4 regions of the Pseudomonas sp. VMV1 genome follow, and region 2 is predicted to be linked to each of the others. Evidence: predicted binding sites of a transcription regulator. Region 2 holds the regulator's gene; each other region holds the start of a gene.
The links. The regulator FliA, encoded in region 2, starts transcription of late flagellar genes. The targets are predictions, from matches to a motif close to CTAAAGTTTNNNNNNNNNNNGCCGNTAA.

Region 1 (4,472 bases), on a different contig from region 2:
TTCAGCCTGGAGTTCAGCGTAGGACAGATCGGATTCAGCCATGAGGTCGTTCGAACGCGTTAGCAGCAGAGGGAGGACGCCAACAGCGTCCAGCGAGAGCCTTAGAGTTAAAGAGTCCGAGGACGGCCAGGGATTCACTGACTCTTTTTTCGAGCGACTGGGAATTAAGTCGTCGCGCGGGCATCAGACAAGTGCTAGCGGAAAGCGACCAGCCGCCTATCCGAGTGTTGTGATCCAATTCGAGTAAATTCGGTCTAATTAGTCGTACTAATGAAGTAGCGTTGCCATGACCGATGTAGTTTCTTCCGCAGCCGTTACCACTGTGCTGGTCGTCGAAGACGATCCCGTACTGCGATCGCTGGCGACGGAGGTGTTCGAAATGGAAGGTTATGCCGTCCAGTCGTTCGACACCGCCGATGCCGCCTGGTGCTGGTTCGAAGCCGACCCGCTGCCACCTGATCTGCTGTTCACCGACGTGCGCATGCCCGGTCAGCTGGACGGGCTCGCCCTGGCCAAACAGGTCCGCCAACGGTTTCCGCAGTTGCCCATCCTGGTGTCCTCCGGGTATACCGGCCAGCAATATGCCGAACGTGAAGACCGGGCGCTGTTCCTGCCCAAGCCCTGGACCATCGACCAGTTGCTGAAGGCCTGCGGCCAGTTGGGCGTCTAACCGACCGCCTGACGCGCTCGTGCGAGGCGTACCGCCGAATCCACTTCATCCAGCGTCCAGGGCTTCTGCAGGAAGATCACCTGGGGTGGCAACGCCGTGGTGATTTCGTAGCCATAGCCGGACGTGATCACCATCGGCAATTCGGGCCAGCGCTGCAACAGCATCTGCGCCAGTTCGCCGCCGCGCAATTGACCGGGCATCAGGTGATCGGTGATCACCAGGGCAGGAGCGTCCTGCTGCTGCAGTAGATGCACCAGGGCATCGTCGGCATTGTCGAAGCGCGTGCAGGCCCACTGCAGTCGTTCTTCGAGATGGCTGCCCAGCAGTTCGGCGAGCATCCCGTTGTCTTCGATGACGACGACGTAGGGCGGGGAGGAGGGCAGGGTCATCGGGACTTCCGGAACACGCGATGCGGCGGTTCCGGAAGTCTAGCAGAGCTGTTTCACCTTACGCCCTGCATTCGTCTGACGATTTTTAGAACTCCAGAACGATCTTGCCGAAATGGCTGCCATCCTTCTGGAAGGCGAAGGCCTGGGCGATCTCCTCCAGCGGGTAGCTGCGATCGATGACCGGCTTGATTGCGGTGCTTTCCAGCGCGCGGATCATGTCCTGCTGGTGACGGCGGCTGCCGACGATCAGGCCTTGCAGTCGCTGGTGACGGCGCATCAGGTTGGCGGTGGGCACCTGCCCCTCGACGCCGGTCAACACGCCGATCAGCGCCAGGTGACCATGGATGCGCGCGGCCTGGATGGATTGCGCCAGGGTTGCAGGACCGCCGACTTCCACCACGATGTCGACGCCGCGTCCGCCGGTGATGGCCTGGACCTTGGCGCCCCACTCGGGTTCGCTGCGATAGTTGATCAGGTGATCGGCACCCAGGGCATAGGCGCGCTGCAGCTTTTCGTCCGAGGAGGAGGTCGCGATCACCGTGGCGCCCATGGCCTTGGCGATCTGCAGGGCGAAGATGGAGACGCCGCCGGTACCCATCACCAGCACGCTGTCACCGGCCTTGAGATTGCCGTCCACCACCAGGGCGCGCCAGGCAGTGAGACCGGCAGTGGTCAAGGTCGCCGCCTCGGCATGGCTGTAGCCCTTGGGCGCTCGGGTGAAGGCGGTGGCCGGTCGCACCACTACCTCGCAGGCGAAGCCGTCGACGCCATCGCCGGGGGTGGTGGAAAAGTCGTCGATGGGCGGCTCGCCGTCCAGCCAGTGCGGAAAGAAGGTCGAGACCACGTGATCGCCCACGGCGAACTCACTGACGTCGGCGCCCACCGCCTCGACGACACCGGCGCCATCGGACATGGGAATGCGACCGTCGGCAGCGGGCATCTTGCCCAGCACCACGCCCAGGTCATGGAAATTCAGCGAGCTGGCCTTGATCCGCACACGGATCTCGCCGGCTCCGGGCTGACCGGGATCGGGCAGTTCACAGCGTTCCAGCTGGTCCAGACCGCCGGGTTTGCGTAGGCGTATGGCGTGCATCAGGTGAGATCCTCCAGAGCGATGGCGAGCAGAGGGCTCGCGGGTCTGTAGAGGACCACGGTAGGGGGTGCAGGATTCCCGTAAGGGTCCTGCACCCGTCGGCCTTACTTGATGGCCTTCTGCAGTTGCTGCAGCTGCTCGGTGCGGGTGTTCAGGCGGGTTTCGCCGCGCTGGGCGTCGACCTTCTTCAGCTCGGCCTCGGCCATGCGCAGCTTGATGGTCTGCATGGCGGTCTGGATGCGTTGCTGGGTCAGGTAGGCCAGCTGGTCGACGGTACGTTCGTTCTCACCGTCCTTGTAGGCCTTGTCGGTCTTGGCCAGCCAGGTGCCGGCGTCCTTGGTTTCCAGAGCCGCCAGCTGGGTGGCCTGCGGCTGGGATTCCAGGGCGGCATAGTCGTTGCGCGCCTTTTCCAGGTTGGGGTTGGGCGGGGTGGCGCAGGCGGCCAGGGTAAGGGTCAGCGCCGACAGTACCGGAAGCAGAAAACGTTTACGCATGGGTTTCGTCCTTCAAGAGAGCGGGGCAGCCTTACTGCTGCACCTTTTTCTGGAGATTCTGTTGCAGCTGGAGGTTGATCTGACCTTCCTCACGAATCTGCTGGATGCTGTTTTGCGCATCCTGGAGTGCCGCACCGGCCTTGGCGGCCTGGGTCTTGCGGGTCGCCAGGCGGGCGTCCCACTCGGCTTGTTCGGCCAGGCGCTTGGCGTCGTCGTATTTCTCGTTGGACAGTGCCGCCTGGGCCTGGGTCCACTTGTCCTGGGCGGACTTGGTCTCGACCGGGGCGAACTGGTTGCCGCCGCTGCTCACGGCTTCGTCGACGGCGGACTGGGTCACGGCCATCTGCTCGGTCGGCGGATTGCCGGCGCAGCCTGCGAGCAGCAGACCGCCACCCAGGACCAGGCTGGCGAGCAGCGCACGGGGCGCGGAGAACGGGGAGGCGCGAGAGGGACCGGTTTTCATCCGTACATTCCTGGCAGGTCGCCCGGAATGGGCGACAGTGCCTGTGAGACGGCGAAAACGCGGCGAGGTTCGCTGCAACCGCTGCGCTAAAGAGCAGGGTGTCCTGGCCGATATACGTTGTCAGACAACAACAGGGCCAGCGGCCACGGAGATTTCCATGCTGTTACGCAACTGCAACATCGCGCCCCGCGCGGCCTTGGGCTTCGGCCTGATCGCCCTGATGGTTGCCTTTCTCGGCTTGTTTTCCCTGGCACAGATGGCCGGCATCCGCGAACGTCAGGTGCTGGTGGAGCGCGACTGGGTGCCGAGCATCCGTGCGGTGGATGCCATCCGCGAAAACATGCTGCGGGTGCGTACCATCTCCCTGCGCCTGGCGCTGGACCCGGATCCGCGCAATATCGACACCTATGTCGGCCAGTACGAGGCGCGCAACAAGGTGCTCATGGAGGGCATCAAGGCCTATGAGGCCTTCGTCGACACCCCCGAGGAGCACCAGCGCTGGGACCTGTTCAAGCGTGACTTCGCCACCTATCAGCAGGGCATGACCTCTTCCTTCGCCCTGGCGCGCCAGGGTGACACGGCCGCGCTCAACAAGCTGACCCTGGTGGACATGAAGCCGGTGGTCGACGGCACCGGCAAGCAGCTCGGCGAGCTGGGCGACTTCTATGCCGAAGGCATCGAGCGGGATGGAAAGGTCTCCGCGGACCGCTACGAGGCGTCGCGGCTGATCGTCATCGCGGTGATCGCCCTGGCCGCCCTGGCCACGGTGCTCATGGCTTGGCTCCTGACCCGCAGCATCGTCGGACCGTTGCGTGAAGCGCTACTGGCCGCCCGCCGGGTCGCCCAAGGTGACCTGACCCAGACCCTGGCGGTGCAGGGGCGCGACGAAGTGAGCGAGTTGCAGCGCGCCTTGCAGCAGATGCAGGGGCAGCTGCGCGAGACCCTCTCGCGCATCGCCGGCTCTTCCACCCAGCTGGCCACCGCCGCCGAAGAACTCAATGCGGTCACCGAAGCCGCCGGACAGGGCTTGCAGCGCCAGAACGACGAGATTGAACAGGCTGCCACCGCCGTCACCGAGATGAGCACCGCGGTGGACGAGGTGGCGCGCAACGCCGTCTCCACCTCCGAGGCCTCGCGTGCCTCCAGCCAGGCGGCGCAGCAGGGCCAGACCCGCGTCGCCGAGACCCTGGGCGCCATCGAGGCGTTGTCCGACGAGGTGGCGGCCACCGGGACGGTGGTCCAGCGCCTGGCCGAGCAGTCCCAGGACATCGGCAAGGTGCTCGACGTCATTCGCGCCATTGCCGAGCAGACAAACCTGCTGGCGCTCAATGCCGCCATCGAGGCGGCGCGGGCGGGCGAGGCC
Region 2 (4,472 bases):
TCGAGGCAGCGCAGCGTCAGGAAATGATGGGTAAGCCAGTGGTGCTGCTGGTAGCTGGTGCGATCCGCGGGATGATGTCCCGCTTCGCCCGGATGGCAGCGCCGAACATGAGTGTACTGGCCTACCAGGAAATTCCGGACAACAAGCAGGTCACCATCGTCGCTACCGTTGGCCAGAATGGCTGAGGTCTAGATCATGCAAGTCAAACGTTTCTTCGCTGCCGATATGCGTCAAGCCATGAAGCTGGTACGCGACGAGCTGGGCCCTGATGCCGCCATCCTCAGCAACCGCCGGGTCGCCGGCGGGGTCGAGCTGACCGCGGCGCTGGACTACCAGGCTCCGGCACCGGCTGCGCCCAACGCGGAGCTGCAGGCGGAGTTGCGCAAGACCCATGCGAAGATCGCCCAGGCCCATGCCGACCTCAGCATCCGCGCGCCGGGCGTGCCCTCGGCCGCGCCCAAGGACAAGCAGCTGCTCGGCGCCATCAGTGCTGCCGACAGTCGTCGCGAGCCGGTGATCGCCCCGCCGCGTGCCCCCCAACCGGCTGCTGCGGCAGCTGCCGCCAGCGCCGCGCCGGAAGACCGCCGCGCCCTGGAAGCCATGCGCAGCGAACTCAGTGGCCTGCGTGAACTGCTGGAAGTCCAGCTGGGCTCCATGGCCTGGACGCAGGTGCAGTCCACCCGTCCGGAGCAGGCCGGCCTCTGGCGCCGTCTGCAACGCATGGGGCTGCCGGCCGACCTGGCCCGCCACCTGCTCGACAGCGTGGCCAAGATCCAGGACCCGCGCCATGCCTGGCGCATGCTGCTGGCCAACTTCGCCCAGCTGGCCAAGACCACTGACGCCAAGATTTTGGAGGAGGGCGGCATCGTCGCCTTCGTCGGCCCGGCCGGAATGGGCAAGACCACCACCCTGGCCAAGCTCGCCGCCAACTACGTGCTCAAGTACGGTCCCCAGAGTCTGGCGCTGGTCAGCATGGACAGCTTCCGCATCGGTGCCCAGGAGCAGATCAAGACCCTGGGCCGCATCCTCGACGTACCGGTGACCCTGGTCGATCCGGGCCAGTCCCTGGCGCAGGCCCTGGCGCCCCTGGCACGCAAGCGTCTGGTGCTGATCGATACCGCGGGCATGCCCGCCAACGATCCGGCGCTCAAGGCGCAGCTCGAAGCCCTGGCGAACCGCCAGCTGAAGATTCGCAATTACCTGGTGCTGGGTGTCACCAGCCAGAGCCAGGTGCTCAAGGCGGCCTATCACAGCTATCGGCGCTGCGGTCTGAGCGGCTGCGTGCTGACCAAGCTGGACGAGGCCGCCAGCCTCGGCGAAGCCCTGGGCCTGGCCATCAGCCAGCGCCTGCCGGTGGCCTACATCGCCGATGGTCCGCGCATCCCGGACGATCTACATCAGGCCCGCAGCCACCAGCTGGTGAGCCGCGCCGTGAGCCTGCAGGCGTCCGAAGAGCCGAGCGAAGAAACCATGGCCGGCATGTTCGCCGGCCTGTATCAGAGCAATGCCCGCCGCGCCGGTTAGCGCCGACGAACGGTGGTGGTGCATCGCATGCCTGGGCACGCCAAATGCACTTGGTCTAAAGTGTGACGGATTTCAATCAAAGGTATCAGGCAATGGGTAGCATGCATCCCGTCCAAGTCATAGCGGTCACGGGCGGTAAAGGCGGTGTCGGCAAGACCAATGTGTCGGTCAACCTGGCCTTGGCCCTGGCCGATATCGGGCGGCGCGTCATGCTGCTCGACGCCGACCTGGGCCTTGCCAACATCGACGTTCTGCTCGGGCTGTCGCCCAAGCGCACCTTGGCCGACGTCATTTCCGGCGAGTGTGAGCTGCGCGACGTGCTGCTGCACGGGCCGGGCGGCATCCGCATCGTCCCGGCAGCCTCGGGCACCCAGGCGATGGTCAATCTGACGCCGGCCCAGCATGCCGGTCTGATCCAGGCCTTCAGCGACATCAGCGAGAACCTCGACGTGCTCATCGTCGATACCGCTGCCGGCATCGGCGACCAGGTGGTCAGCTTCGTCCGCGCCGCCCAGGAAGTCCTGGTCGTGGTGTGCGACGAGCCCACCTCCATCACTGATGCCTACGCCCTGATCAAGCTGCTCAATCGCGACCATGGCGTCACCCGTTTCCGGGTGTTGGCGAATATGGCGCTGACACCCCAGGAAGGCCGCAATCTCTTTGCTAAGCTGACCAAGGTGACCGACAGATTCCTGGATGTCGCCTTGCAATACGTGGGCGCCATTCCGTTCGATGAAGCGGTGCGCAAAGCGGTACAGAAACAGCGCCCCGTGTACGAAGCCTTTCCGCGTGCCAAGGCCTCACTGGCCTTTCGTGCGGTGGCTCAGAAAGTCGATGGCTGGCCGCTGCCCGCCAATCCGCGCGGCCATCTCGAGTTCTTTGTCGAGCGCCTTGTGCAACCAGCCATCGGTACCCACGCATGACAGCATCCAGCGGGCTTCGCATGTACAGCAAAACCTCGGAACGTACCCAGCAGGAGCAGCTCATCAACCGCTACGCGCCGTTGGTGAAACGCATCGCCTACCATCTCCTGGCGCGCCTGCCGGCGAGCGTACAGGTCGAAGACCTGATGCAGGCCGGCATGATCGGTCTGCTGGAGGCCTCGCGCAAATACGACGCCGGCAAGGGCGCCAGCTTCGAGACCTACGCTGGCATCCGCATCCGCGGTGCCATGCTCGATGAGGTCCGGAAGGGCGACTGGGCACCGCGCTCGGTGCACCGCAACACGCGCATGGTCACCGACGCCATTCGGGCAGTGGAAGCGCGCACTGGTCGTGACGCTAAAGATTCCGAAGTCGCGGCCGAACTTAAATTGAGTCTGGATGAGTACTACGGCATCCTTGGCGACACCATGGGGAGTCGCCTGTTCAGCTTCGACGACCTCATGGAGGGTGGTGAGCATGGGCTCGAGGAGAGCGGTTCGCATGAACTCGAGCCCGGTCGCGGTCTGGAAGACGAGCGCTTCCGCAAGGCCCTGGCCGAGGCCATCGCCAATCTTCCGGAGCGTGAACGTCTGGTGCTCTCGCTGTATTACGACGAGGAACTCAACCTCAAGGAAATCGGCGAGGTGCTGGGTGTGAGCGAGTCACGTGTCTGCCAACTTCACAGTCAATGCGCGGCACGCCTGCGGGCGCGGCTGGCGGAATGGCGTTCGCGTTAACCGGCTGGTACTCAGGCTACTACGATTGCTTAGACGCGCCTTGTGGCGTGTGTGCGGATTAGGACGGAGGTCGACTTGGACAAGAACATGAAAATCCTCATCGTGGACGATTTTTCCACGATGAGACGCATCATCAAGAATTTGCTGCGCGATCTGGGATTCACCAATACCGCCGAAGCAGACGACGGTAATACCGCACTGCCGATGCTGCAGAGCGGCAACTTCGATTTTCTCGTCACCGACTGGAACATGCCTGGCATGACCGGCATCGATCTGCTGCGCCAGGTCCGCGCCGACGCGCGCCTGAAGACCCTGCCGGTGCTGATGGTGACCGCCGAGGCCAAGCGTGAGCAGATCATCGAAGCCGCTCAGGCCGGCGTGAATGGCTATGTGGTCAAGCCTTTCACCGCCCAGGTGCTGAAAGAAAAGATCGACAAGATCTTCGAGCGGGTGAACGGCTGAAGAAAGCCGCGGGGACGTTATGGATCAGCTTGGCACCAACAGCTTCAGCGACTTCGAGTCGAATCTAAAACAGCACGCCCAAGAGCTGGTGAAATGCCTGGAAAGCGGCGATTTCACCCAGGCCGTGCATGTTATCAATGAGCTCAATCAACTGCGTGACCGGGGTCTTTACCAGGAAGTCGGCAAGCTGACCCGCGAGCTGCACAATGCCATCGTCAACTTCGAGATCGATCCGCGCGGCATGGCCGGCGAAGAGGTCTCCCAGATCAGCGATGCCACCGATCGTCTCTCCTACGTGGTGAAGATGACCGAGAACGCTGCCAACCGAACCATGGATCTGGTGGAGGAGAGCGCACCGCTGGTAGGCAACTTCGGCGACGAGGCCCGTGCCGTGCATGCCGACTGGAAGAAATTCATGCGCCGGGAAATGGGCGCGGACGAATTCCGCGAACTGGCCAAGCGCGTCGACGCCTTCCTCAGCCACAGCGAGAGCAGTGCCGAGCAGCTGTCGGCCAAGCTCAACGACATTCTCCTCGCGCAGGACTACCAGGATCTCACCGGTCAGGTGATCAAGCGGGTCGTCAATCTCGTCGGGCAGATCGAGAAAGACCTCGTCAAGCTGGTGATGATGGCCAGTCAGGTCGATCGCTATACCGGCTTCAGTCACGATCACACCGCGCTGATCGAACAGAATCGAAAAGAAAAGACGATGAAGGGTGAAGGTCCGCAGATTCATGCCGATAAGCGTGAAGACGTCGTGGCCGCTCAGGTCGACGTCGACGATCTTCTATCCAGTCTGGGCTTTTGACCCAGACCCTCTTGGGGA
Region 3 (4,472 bases), on a different contig from region 2:
AGATCCAGCGCTATCGCGGCAAGCTGTCCGGCCCGCTGCTGGACCGCATCGATCTGCACCTGACCGTGGCGCGCGAGCATCTGCGTCTGGGCGCCTCGTCGGCCGCCGAACTCTCGACTGCCGAGGCGGCCGGCCAGGTGGCTGCGGCCCGTGCCCTCCAGATGGCTCGCCAGGGGCGCCCCAACGCCCTGCTCGGCCTCGACCAGTTGCACCAGGTCTGCGCCCTGAGCGACGCGGATCAGCGTTGGCTGGAAGGCGCTGGCGAGCGCCTGAATCTATCCCTGCGCGCCCTGCACCGGGTCATCAAGGTGGCTCGCACCCTGGCCGACCTGGCCGGCGACACCGACATCCAGCGCGCGCACCTGGCCGAAGCGCTGCAGTATCGGGCCGCTCACTAGGCGTTGGCCGGCGGGCCATAATGCCGAGGCGGCTCCTGCAGGCGGTCCCGTAACGCCTGGTTTTCCTGCGCCAATTCGAAACACATGGCCCGCCACTGATGGGCGAGCTCGCGATAGTCGTCACGCTCCGCGCGCAGCGTGGTCAGCATGCATTCGACGGCTTGCACCGCTTCGTTGGATACGCCCATGTCACCCTTCCTTTTATACTGTATTTGCATACAGTAGTCAGAGTATTGCGGCCAGGCAAGGGCTATGGCGAGCGGGAATGAAAAAGGGAGGCCTGAGCCTCCCTTTCGCTTGCGCTAGAACAGTCTGACTAGCTGAAACGACCCACTTCGGCGCTCAGCTCCTCGGCCAGGTGACGCAGTTCGCCCGCGGTACCGGCCAGCACCTCGGCGGCATCGCGCTGGGCGGCGTTGTCCACGGCGATGGCCTGGATGTTGCGACTCAACGCCGTGGCGGTGGTGCTCTGCTCGGCCGTGGCCTGGGCGATGCCAGAGAACTGCTCGACCGCATCGGCGACCTGCTGGTCGATGCTGCGTAGCGCCTGGGCGACATCGGCGTTGCGCGCCAGCCCCTGCTCCATGAGGCGGTTGCCCTCATCGATGGCGCCCATGGCACGCTGGGTTTCGCCCTGTACCGCACCGATCATCTGGGAGATCTCGCGGGTGGCCTCGCTGGTACGACCGGCCAGCTGACGCACCTCGTCGGCGACCACGGCGAAGCCGCGGCCCTGCTCACCGGCCCGGGCGGCTTCGATGGCCGCGTTGAGCGCCAGCAGGTTGGTCTGCTCGGCGATCCCGCTGATGACGCCGATGATGCCGCCAATCTGCTGGGAGCGATTATCCAGCCCCTTGATGAGCTCGGCCGTGCTGGCCAGGGAGTCGGCGATCTGCTCCAGCGCGCCCGAGGCGCCCTGCATGGCCTGGGTGCCGGTGCGGGTCTGCTGGGCGTTCTCCTGCACCAGACGCTCGGTGCGCTGCATGCCGTCGGCGATGTTCTGGGCGGTGGCGCTGAATTCCTCCACGGCGCTGGCCATGCTGTCGATCTGGCTGGACTGCTCGGCGGAACGACGCAGGGTCTGGTCGGAGAGCTCGCTCAGTTGCTGGGAGCGATCGGTGACCGCGCGCGAGGAACCCCGTACCTGCTCGACGGTGGACGCCAGCGCATCGGCCATCTGGTTGAAGCTGTGGGCGAGCTCGCCGATCTCGTCGTTGCTGCGGGCGTCGACGCGTACGCTGAGCTGACCGCGACCCAGGGCCTGGGCGCGTTCCACCAGCTGAGCCAGCGGGCTGAGCTTGCGCCGCAGCAGCAGCACCGAAGCGGCCACGGCCAGCAGCAGGGCGATCAGGCTGCCGATGGCCAGGCGCAGGCCAACGGCGTGCACCGGAGCGTCCAGCTCGGCCTTGGGCAAGGTGGCGACCACGGTCCAGCCTTCGCCGGCAACCGGCGCGCTGACGCTGACGAAGTCCTCGTTGCCATCCTGCCAGCTGTGTTCATACCGCTTGGGATCCTTCTTGAGTTCGGCCAGCAACTCGTCGGTCTTCTTGGCGTTGGCCGGGGCAACCAACCAGTTGCCTTGCTCGTCGAGCAGGGCCAGGGAGCCGGTCTCACCGATGCGCAGCTGGGTCAGTTGAGCCAGTTGCTGGGCCTGGGCGTCGGTGTAGTCGAACCCCACATAGAGCACGGCGATGATCTGGCCCTGGGCATCGCGCACCGGGCTGTACTGGGTCATGTAGGAGCGGCCGAACAGCTGAGCGCGACCGACATAGGTCTGGCCCTGGAGCAGGCCGGCGTAGCCGGGATGCTTGCGGTCCAGACGGGTGCCGATGGCGCGGCTGCCGTCCTGCTTCTTCAGCGAAGTGGTGATGCGGATGAAATCGTCACCATCACGGACGAAGATGGTGGCCGTACCGCCGGTAAGACGGGTGAAGTCATCGACCTGGGTGAAGTCGTTGTTCAGGGCCGCGCCCTTGTAGAGCAGCACCGGGGTGTCGGTGCCGGCGACGACGGTGCGGTCGCTGCTGCGGGAGAGGCCGCCATCGAAGCGGCGCTCGAACAGATTGGCGAGACGCTGGGTACTGACCTTGAGGGTGCCCAGGAAGGTCTGCTGCTGATCGGAGAGCAGCCGGGCCTCACTGCCCAGGTGCTTGCGCTGGGTGTCTTCGATGGACAGGCTGAGGGCGTGGAGGGCGAACAGGCAACTGCCGGCAATGACGACAACCAGTACCAGACTGAGGGCCAAGGCAAGTTGTCGGGCGATACTGCGACGTGGGGAAATGACCATAGAGTGCTCCAAAGCGCCTACATCCCTGTAGGGCAGTACAAAGTTGAGGGCAAGGCTACATCAGAAACGAACCGCTCTATGACGGTCTTCTTAGCGATGAACGGGTAGTTTATCGGCTGTAGCGTTACGAACTAAAGCGAATGACAGATGTCTGGCGCCTTATTTGTGGCGAATGACCTCTGGAAGGCTCTGGGATGCCACTTCCTGCTGCAGGAAATCACCCAGCTGGCGAAAGCGCGCCTGCCCCCGCCGATTGCGTGGCCAGACCAGGTAGTAGGCGTCGCCGCTGGCTACCGCTGCCGGCCAGGGCAGCGCGATGAGACCAGCCGCCACGTCCTCGGCGAGCATCACCAGATCGCCGATGGAGACTCCGTAGCCGCGCGCCGCAGCTGCCATGCCCAACTCCAGGGTGTCGAACACCTGGCCGCCACTCAGGGGCACCGCCTGGGCCAACCCCATGGCCTGCAGCCAGCGGCGCCAGTCGCGGCGGTCGAAAGTGGGATGCAGCAGTTCTTCCCGCTGCAGGCGCGCCACATCCCAGTCACCGCTGCGGGCGGCGGTCGGCGAGCAGACCGGCACCAGCCACTCCTCGAACAGCGGTACCACCTCCCAGTCGGCCGGAAAGCGACCGTCGCCCAGCAGCACCGCACAGTCGAAGGGTTCATGGACGAAATCGACCCGGTCGCTGGCCATCCAGACGCTGGTGAGCTGGATGTCGAGTTGCGGACTGAGCTGGCGAAAGCGCGCCAGCCGGGCCAGCAACCAGCGCAACGACAGGGTGGTGGGCGCCTTGAGCCTCAGGGTGCCTTCGTCCACGGCCAGATTGCCGCACGCGCGCGCCAGGGCTTCGAAGCCTTCGCTCAGGCCGGGCAACAGCAGCTTGCCCGCCTCGGTCAGCACCAGCTGGCGACCGGCCCGCTCGAACAGGCGACAGCCAAAGGTTTCCTCCAGGGTTCGCACATGGCGGCTGACCGCGCTCTGGGTGAGCGACAACTCCCCGGCAGCCCGGGTGAAGGAGCCATGCCGCGCCGCAGCCTCGAAGGCGCGCAGGGCATACAGGGGCGGCAGGCGCGAGGCGTGTTCAGGCATGACTCAGACTCATGGATGGCATGGCTATTTTCCGATTGTGGGCGGCGCGGCAGGATCCAACAATGAGTTCTTGTCAAAACCCGGCCGCTTGGCCATCTGTTCAGCGAGAGCCCTCCATGTCTCTGCCGCGTCACGAATTGCTCGCGCTGTTGCGTCTCGCCCTGCCCTTGATCGGTGCCCAGCTGGCCTATGTCGCCATGGTCTTCACCGACACCCTGATGATGGGCCGCCTGGGGCCGGCGGCGCTGGCCGGTGGTGGCCTGGGGGCCGCGGTCTATTCCTTCGTTTCGGTGATCTGCGTGGGGGTGATCACTGCGGTGGCCAATCTGGCGGCCCTGCGCCGGGGGGCGGGGGATACCGAAGGGGTGGCGGCGGTGACCGCGGCGGGGATCTGGATCGCCGGGGTGCTGGCGCTGCTGGCCGGCACCCTGCTGTGGCACATCGAGCCGCTGCTGGCCCTGGCCGGCCAGCCGGAGGAAAGCCGCCAGGCCGCGGGGGTGTTCCTGCGCTGCCTGGCCTTCGCCCTGCCCGGCCACCTGCTGTTCATGACCCTGCGCGGCTTCACCAGCGCCCTGGAGCGCCCCGGACCGGTCCTGACCATCGTGCTGGGCGCGGCGGTGCTCAATGCCCTTCTCAATCTGGCCCTGCTGCACGGCTGGGGCGGCCTGCCGCAACCCGGGTTGCCAGGCGTCGGCGCG
Region 4 (4,472 bases), on a different contig from region 2:
ACCGTGGTGACCACCAAGTGGCTGGTACACAAGGATGCCGTGGAAGGCGTCGACTACGATCCGGTCAACCTGCGCAAGGTCTGGGATGCCACCAACGACCAGGATCGTCGCCTGGCCGAGGAAAACCAGCGCGGTATCAACTCCAAGGCCTACCAGCCGGGTCCCTACTCAAAGACTTACGAATTCGGCGTGATCAACTTCATCGACTGGTACAGCGAGCGCCTGCTCAACAACCTCGGCGAAGAGGCGCCAGCCGGCCATTTGCGCCAGGTCAGCGGCGACTGAAGACGGTTGGTCTTTCATCGCCCATGGAGCCGCAAGGGCTCCATGGGCATTTCAATAATCTGTCTTTATGGCAATGCGGTTTTTTGACGCACCCTTATTTCGCGTCTCTATTCTAAAACATCACATAAAGTTGTGAGCCTGGTCACATTTTGTACTCTCTTCCACAGGCTCATCATGACTCTTCGCTCGCTGTCCATCGCTACTCGCAATCTGCTCTGTTTTGGCATTCTTGCGACGCTTGTCGCCGCCCTCGGCTTGTTCGGCTGGTTCCAGTTGGCGCAAATCCGCCAGTTGGGGCACCAGGTAGAACAGCGCCATATTCCCACGCTCGTCGCTGCTAATGATTTGGGACTGCTGCTGGCGCGAACCCGCATCGAAACCCTGCGTCTGCTGGCCATGCCCGATGCCGAAACCCTGGCCAACACCCGCAAGAAGCTGGACGGCCTGAGTACCGACGTCCAGGCCGCCTTCGGGCGCTATCAGCAAGGCGCACTATCGCCACAGAGCCGGCAGGCCCTGGACGATCTGCGCCAGGTGCACCGGGAATACATGCAGGGCGTGCGGCAATTGGCCGACCTGGCCAGTGCCGGCCAGATGGCCGAGGCGCGCCAGGTAGTCCAGCAGAGCATGGCACAGCTGGGTATCCGGATGAATGCCTGCATCGAGACGCTGCGCAACGCGGTTCAGCAGGATATCCATATTGCCAGTACCGAGGCCGATACCGCCTATGAGCGCTCAAACGGCGTGACCGGGCTGGCGATCCTGCTAGCTCTGAGCCTCACCGGGTTGCTCGCCTGGCGTCTGACACGTAGCGTCGCCCGCCCCATCGCCCAGGCAGTGGCGGCAGCCCGTACCATCGCCGCGGGTGATCTGACCCAGGCGCTGGATAGCCGTGGTAGGGACGAGGCGGCTCAGCTGCTGCAGGCCATGCAGCAGATGCAGACCCAGTTGCGCGAGACCCTGGCGCACATTGGCGATTCGGCCACTCAGCTGGCTTCGGCCGCCGAGGAGATGACCGCGGTGACTCAGGAAGGCGCCCACGGCCTGCGCCAGCAGAACAGTGAGATCGAGCTGGCGGCCACCGCCGTCACCGAGATGAGCCAGGCGGTCGAAGAGGTCGCCGGCAATGCCGGCTCGACCTCCACCGCGTCGCGCCAGGCCGCCCAGACGGCGGCCCAGGGCCAGCGCCAGCTGGATGAGACCCTCGGAGCCATCGAAGTCCTCACCGACCAGGTCCTCGGCGCCAGTGCCCAGGCCCGTGAGCTGGAAAGCCAGACTCGCGACATCTGTCAGGTGCTGGACGTGATCCGTGCGGTGGCCGAGCAGACCAATCTGCTGGCGCTCAACGCCGCCATCGAGGCCGCCCGAGCCGGTGAGGCGGGCCGCGGCTTCGCCGTGGTGGCCGACGAGGTACGGGCCCTGGCCAAGCGCACCGGGGACTCGACCAGCGAGATCGAGAAGATGATCGGCAGCATCCAGCAGGGCACTGGCCAGACCGTCGATGCGCTGCTGAGCAGTGCCGATCAGGCACGCCTGACCCGGGAACAGGCCCAGGCGGCCAATGCCGGCCTTGCTGCCATCGCGGGTGCCGTATCCGGCATCGACGAGCGCAACCTGCTGATCGCCAGCGCTGCCGAGCAGCAGGCCCAGGTGGCCCGTGAAGTGGATCGCAACCTGGTACGCATCCGCGACCTCTCGGTGCAGACCGCCGCCGGCGCCGAGCAGACCTACAGTGCCAGCCAGCAGATGGCGGCACTGGCGGATACCCTCAGCGGCCAGGTGCAGCGCTTCCAGTTCTAGTAGCAGATCGAACATGGCGAATGGTCAGCCCGGACGCCGTGTCGGTGCCTAGATCCGATTTAAGACGAATGACCATCAAGTCACGGCGGTCCTAGCCGTTACAAGGGGCCTCAATCTTCACCGGGGCTGCCGCCGTGACCTTTCGTTCCTTCTCCATCGCCATCCGCAGTGTGCTGTGTTTCGGCCTCCTGGCCATCCTCGTGGCCAGTCTGGGCCTGTTCGGGCTGCTGCAACTGTCGCAGATCCGTACCCAGGGTCAGGTAATCGAGACCAACAACGTTCCCAGCATCGTCGAAGCCGATAACCTGGCCCTGCAACTCGCCCGGACCCGAGTCGAGGTACTGCGCCTGCTGGCCATTCCGGACGCCAATACCGTCGTCAACACGCGCAAGAAGATCGACGGCATCAACGCCGACATTGGCGCGGGTTTCGGTCGCTATGAAAAACTCGTCAGCAGCGATCGCGAGCGCCAGGCCTTCGATGCCCTGCGCCAGATCCATGGCGACTATGTCCGCTATACCGCGCAACTGGCCGATCTGATTGGTGCTGGCAAGCTCGACGAAGCCCGCAGCCTGATCCAGACCAGCATGGCCCAGCTCGGTGCGCAGATGAACGAGCGCACCGAAGCCCTGCGCAAGATCAACCAGGAAGACATTAAGGCCGCCTCCCAGAACTCCAGCGACACCTACACCCAGGCCACCTCCATCACCTGGATGGTCATCGCCCTGGCCCTGGGCCTGACCGTGCTGCTGGCCTGGCGCCTGACCCTGAGCATGACCCGGCCCATCGCCGAAGCCGTCGCCGCCGCCCGGACCATCGCCAGCGGCGACCTGACCCAGACCCTGGACACCCGTGGTCACGACGAGGCCGCCCAGTTGCTGCAGGCCATGCAGCAGATGCAGGCCAACCTGCGCGATACCCTGGGTCACCTGGGCCATTCCGCTACTCAGCTGGCCTCGGCCGCCGAGGAAATGACCGCGGTCATGCAGGAAAGCGCCCACGGCCTGCAGCAGCAGAACAGCGAGATCGAGATGGCGGCCACCGCCGTCACCGAGATGAGCCAGGCAGTGGACGAGGTGGCCGGCAATGCCACCTCCACCTCCTCCGAATCGCGCCAGGCCGCCGATACCGCACGTCAGGGCCAGCGTCAGCTCGGCGATACCCTGGGCGCCATCGAGGTACTCACCGAAAACGTACTGGGCGCCAGCGAACAGGCCCGCCAACTGGCCGAACAGACCCGCAACATCAGCCAGGTGCTGGACGTCATCCGCGCGGTCGCCGAACAGACCAACCTGCTGGCGCTCAACGCTGCCATCGAAGCCGCCCGTGCCGGTGATGCCGGTCGGGGGTTCGCCGTGGTCGCCGACGAGGTCCGCGCCCTGGCCCATCGCACCGGCGAGTCCACCCGCGAAATCGAAGGCATGATCGGCAGCATCCAGCAGGGTACCGGCCAGACCGTCGATGCGCTGCTGACCAGCGCCGACCAGGCGCGCCAGACCCGCGAGCAGGCACAGTCGGCCAACGCCGCCCTGGCCGCCATCGCCCAGTCGGTGTCGGGCATAGATGAGCGCAACCTGGTGATCGCCAGCGCGGCCGAAGAGCAGGCCCAGGTGGCCCGCGAGGTGGACCTCAATCTGGTGCGCATCCGCGATCTGTCGGTGCAGACCGCCGCCGGCGCCGAACAGACCCGCGCCGCCAGCCAGCAGCTCTCCGAACTGGCGGTGGAACTCAACGGCCAGATCCGCCGCTTCCGCGTGTGACCTGGCCGGCAGGGACGCTCCTGCCGAACGCGGTCGCGGTGGCAAAACAGAAAGGCGCCCGCTACGCTGGCGCCTTCGCCCACCGCGCCCTTTTCGCATGAGCTACCGCTACGTCATCTTCGACTTCGACGGCACCCTGGCGGACAGCCTGCCCTTTCTGCTGAGCTGCCTCGGCGAGCTGGCGCGGACCCATAGCTTTCGCCAGCCGGCGCCGGAGGAGTGGCCGCAGCTGCGCGCCGCCTCCCTGACCGGCCTGCTCGACAGCCTGGGCATCCCGCTGTGGCGCGTACCGCGGATCGCCCGTCACTATCGCCGCCTGCTGGCCCAGCGGGGCGACCAGGTCGCTCCCTTCGCCGAGATCCCCCAGGCACTCGACCGGTTGCAGACCAGCGGACTGCAGTTGGGGCTGGCGACCTCCAATTCCGCCGCCGCGGTCCACCAGGTACTGCCCCAGGCCGGACATCTGTTCCCCGATGGCGAATTCGATATTCCCCTGCTGGGCAAGGCGCGGCGCCTGGCGCGCCTGATCCGCCGGCAGGGCGTCGCGCCGGCCGATGCGATCTATGTGGGCGACGAGCTACGCGATCTCCAGGCCGCGCGCCGCGCGGGTCTGGGCTGTGCTGCGGT

Region 1: a site for FliA is predicted at 3,196-3,223, ahead of ACUCV0_RS19840 (methyl-accepting chemotaxis protein). Genes of this name have one in related genera too.
Region 3: a site for FliA is predicted at 2,795-2,822, ahead of ACUCV0_RS10630 (methyl-accepting chemotaxis protein). Genes of this name have one in related genera too.
Region 4: a site for FliA is predicted at 2,160-2,187, ahead of ACUCV0_RS12160 (methyl-accepting chemotaxis protein). Genes of this name have one in related genera too.

Annotation. Positions count from the first base shown of each region.
Region 1 is NZ_JBXGSE010000007.1:158,927-163,398, forward strand. Features, by position in the region: gene ACUCV0_RS19810 (PAS domain S-box protein) at 1-42, opposite strand, end outside; gene ACUCV0_RS19815 (response regulator) at 287-670, shown strand; gene ACUCV0_RS19820 (response regulator) at 667-1,059, opposite strand; gene ACUCV0_RS19825 (zinc-dependent alcohol dehydrogenase family protein) at 1,145-2,152, opposite strand; partial or broken gene ACUCV0_RS19830 (DUF4398 domain-containing protein) at 2,263-2,646, opposite strand; gene ACUCV0_RS19835 (DUF4398 domain-containing protein) at 2,678-3,109, opposite strand; gene ACUCV0_RS19840 (methyl-accepting chemotaxis protein) at 3,267-4,472, shown strand, end outside.
Region 2 is NZ_JBXGSE010000002.1:481,688-486,159, forward strand. Features, by position in the region: gene flhA (flagellar biosynthesis protein FlhA) at 1-185, shown strand, start outside; gene flhF (flagellar biosynthesis GTPase FlhF) at 196-1,524, shown strand; gene fleN (flagellar synthesis regulator FleN) at 1,617-2,447, shown strand; gene fliA (RNA polymerase sigma factor FliA) at 2,444-3,184, shown strand; gene ACUCV0_RS07790 (chemotaxis response regulator CheY) at 3,272-3,646, shown strand; gene ACUCV0_RS07795 (protein phosphatase CheZ) at 3,666-4,454, shown strand.
Region 3 is NZ_JBXGSE010000003.1:125,664-130,135, forward strand. Features, by position in the region: gene ACUCV0_RS10620 (YifB family Mg chelatase-like AAA ATPase) at 1-398, shown strand, start outside; gene ACUCV0_RS10625 (hypothetical protein) at 395-586, opposite strand; gene ACUCV0_RS10630 (methyl-accepting chemotaxis protein) at 715-2,685, opposite strand; gene ACUCV0_RS10635 (LysR substrate-binding domain-containing protein) at 2,845-3,774, opposite strand; gene ACUCV0_RS10640 (NorM family multidrug efflux MATE transporter) at 3,891-4,472, shown strand, end outside.
Region 4 is NZ_JBXGSE010000003.1:452,886-457,357, forward strand. Features, by position in the region: gene gbcA (glycine-betaine demethylase subunit GbcA) at 1-285, shown strand, start outside; gene ACUCV0_RS12155 (methyl-accepting chemotaxis protein) at 460-2,085, shown strand; gene ACUCV0_RS12160 (methyl-accepting chemotaxis protein) at 2,220-3,845, shown strand; gene ACUCV0_RS12165 (HAD hydrolase-like protein) at 3,943-4,472, shown strand, end outside.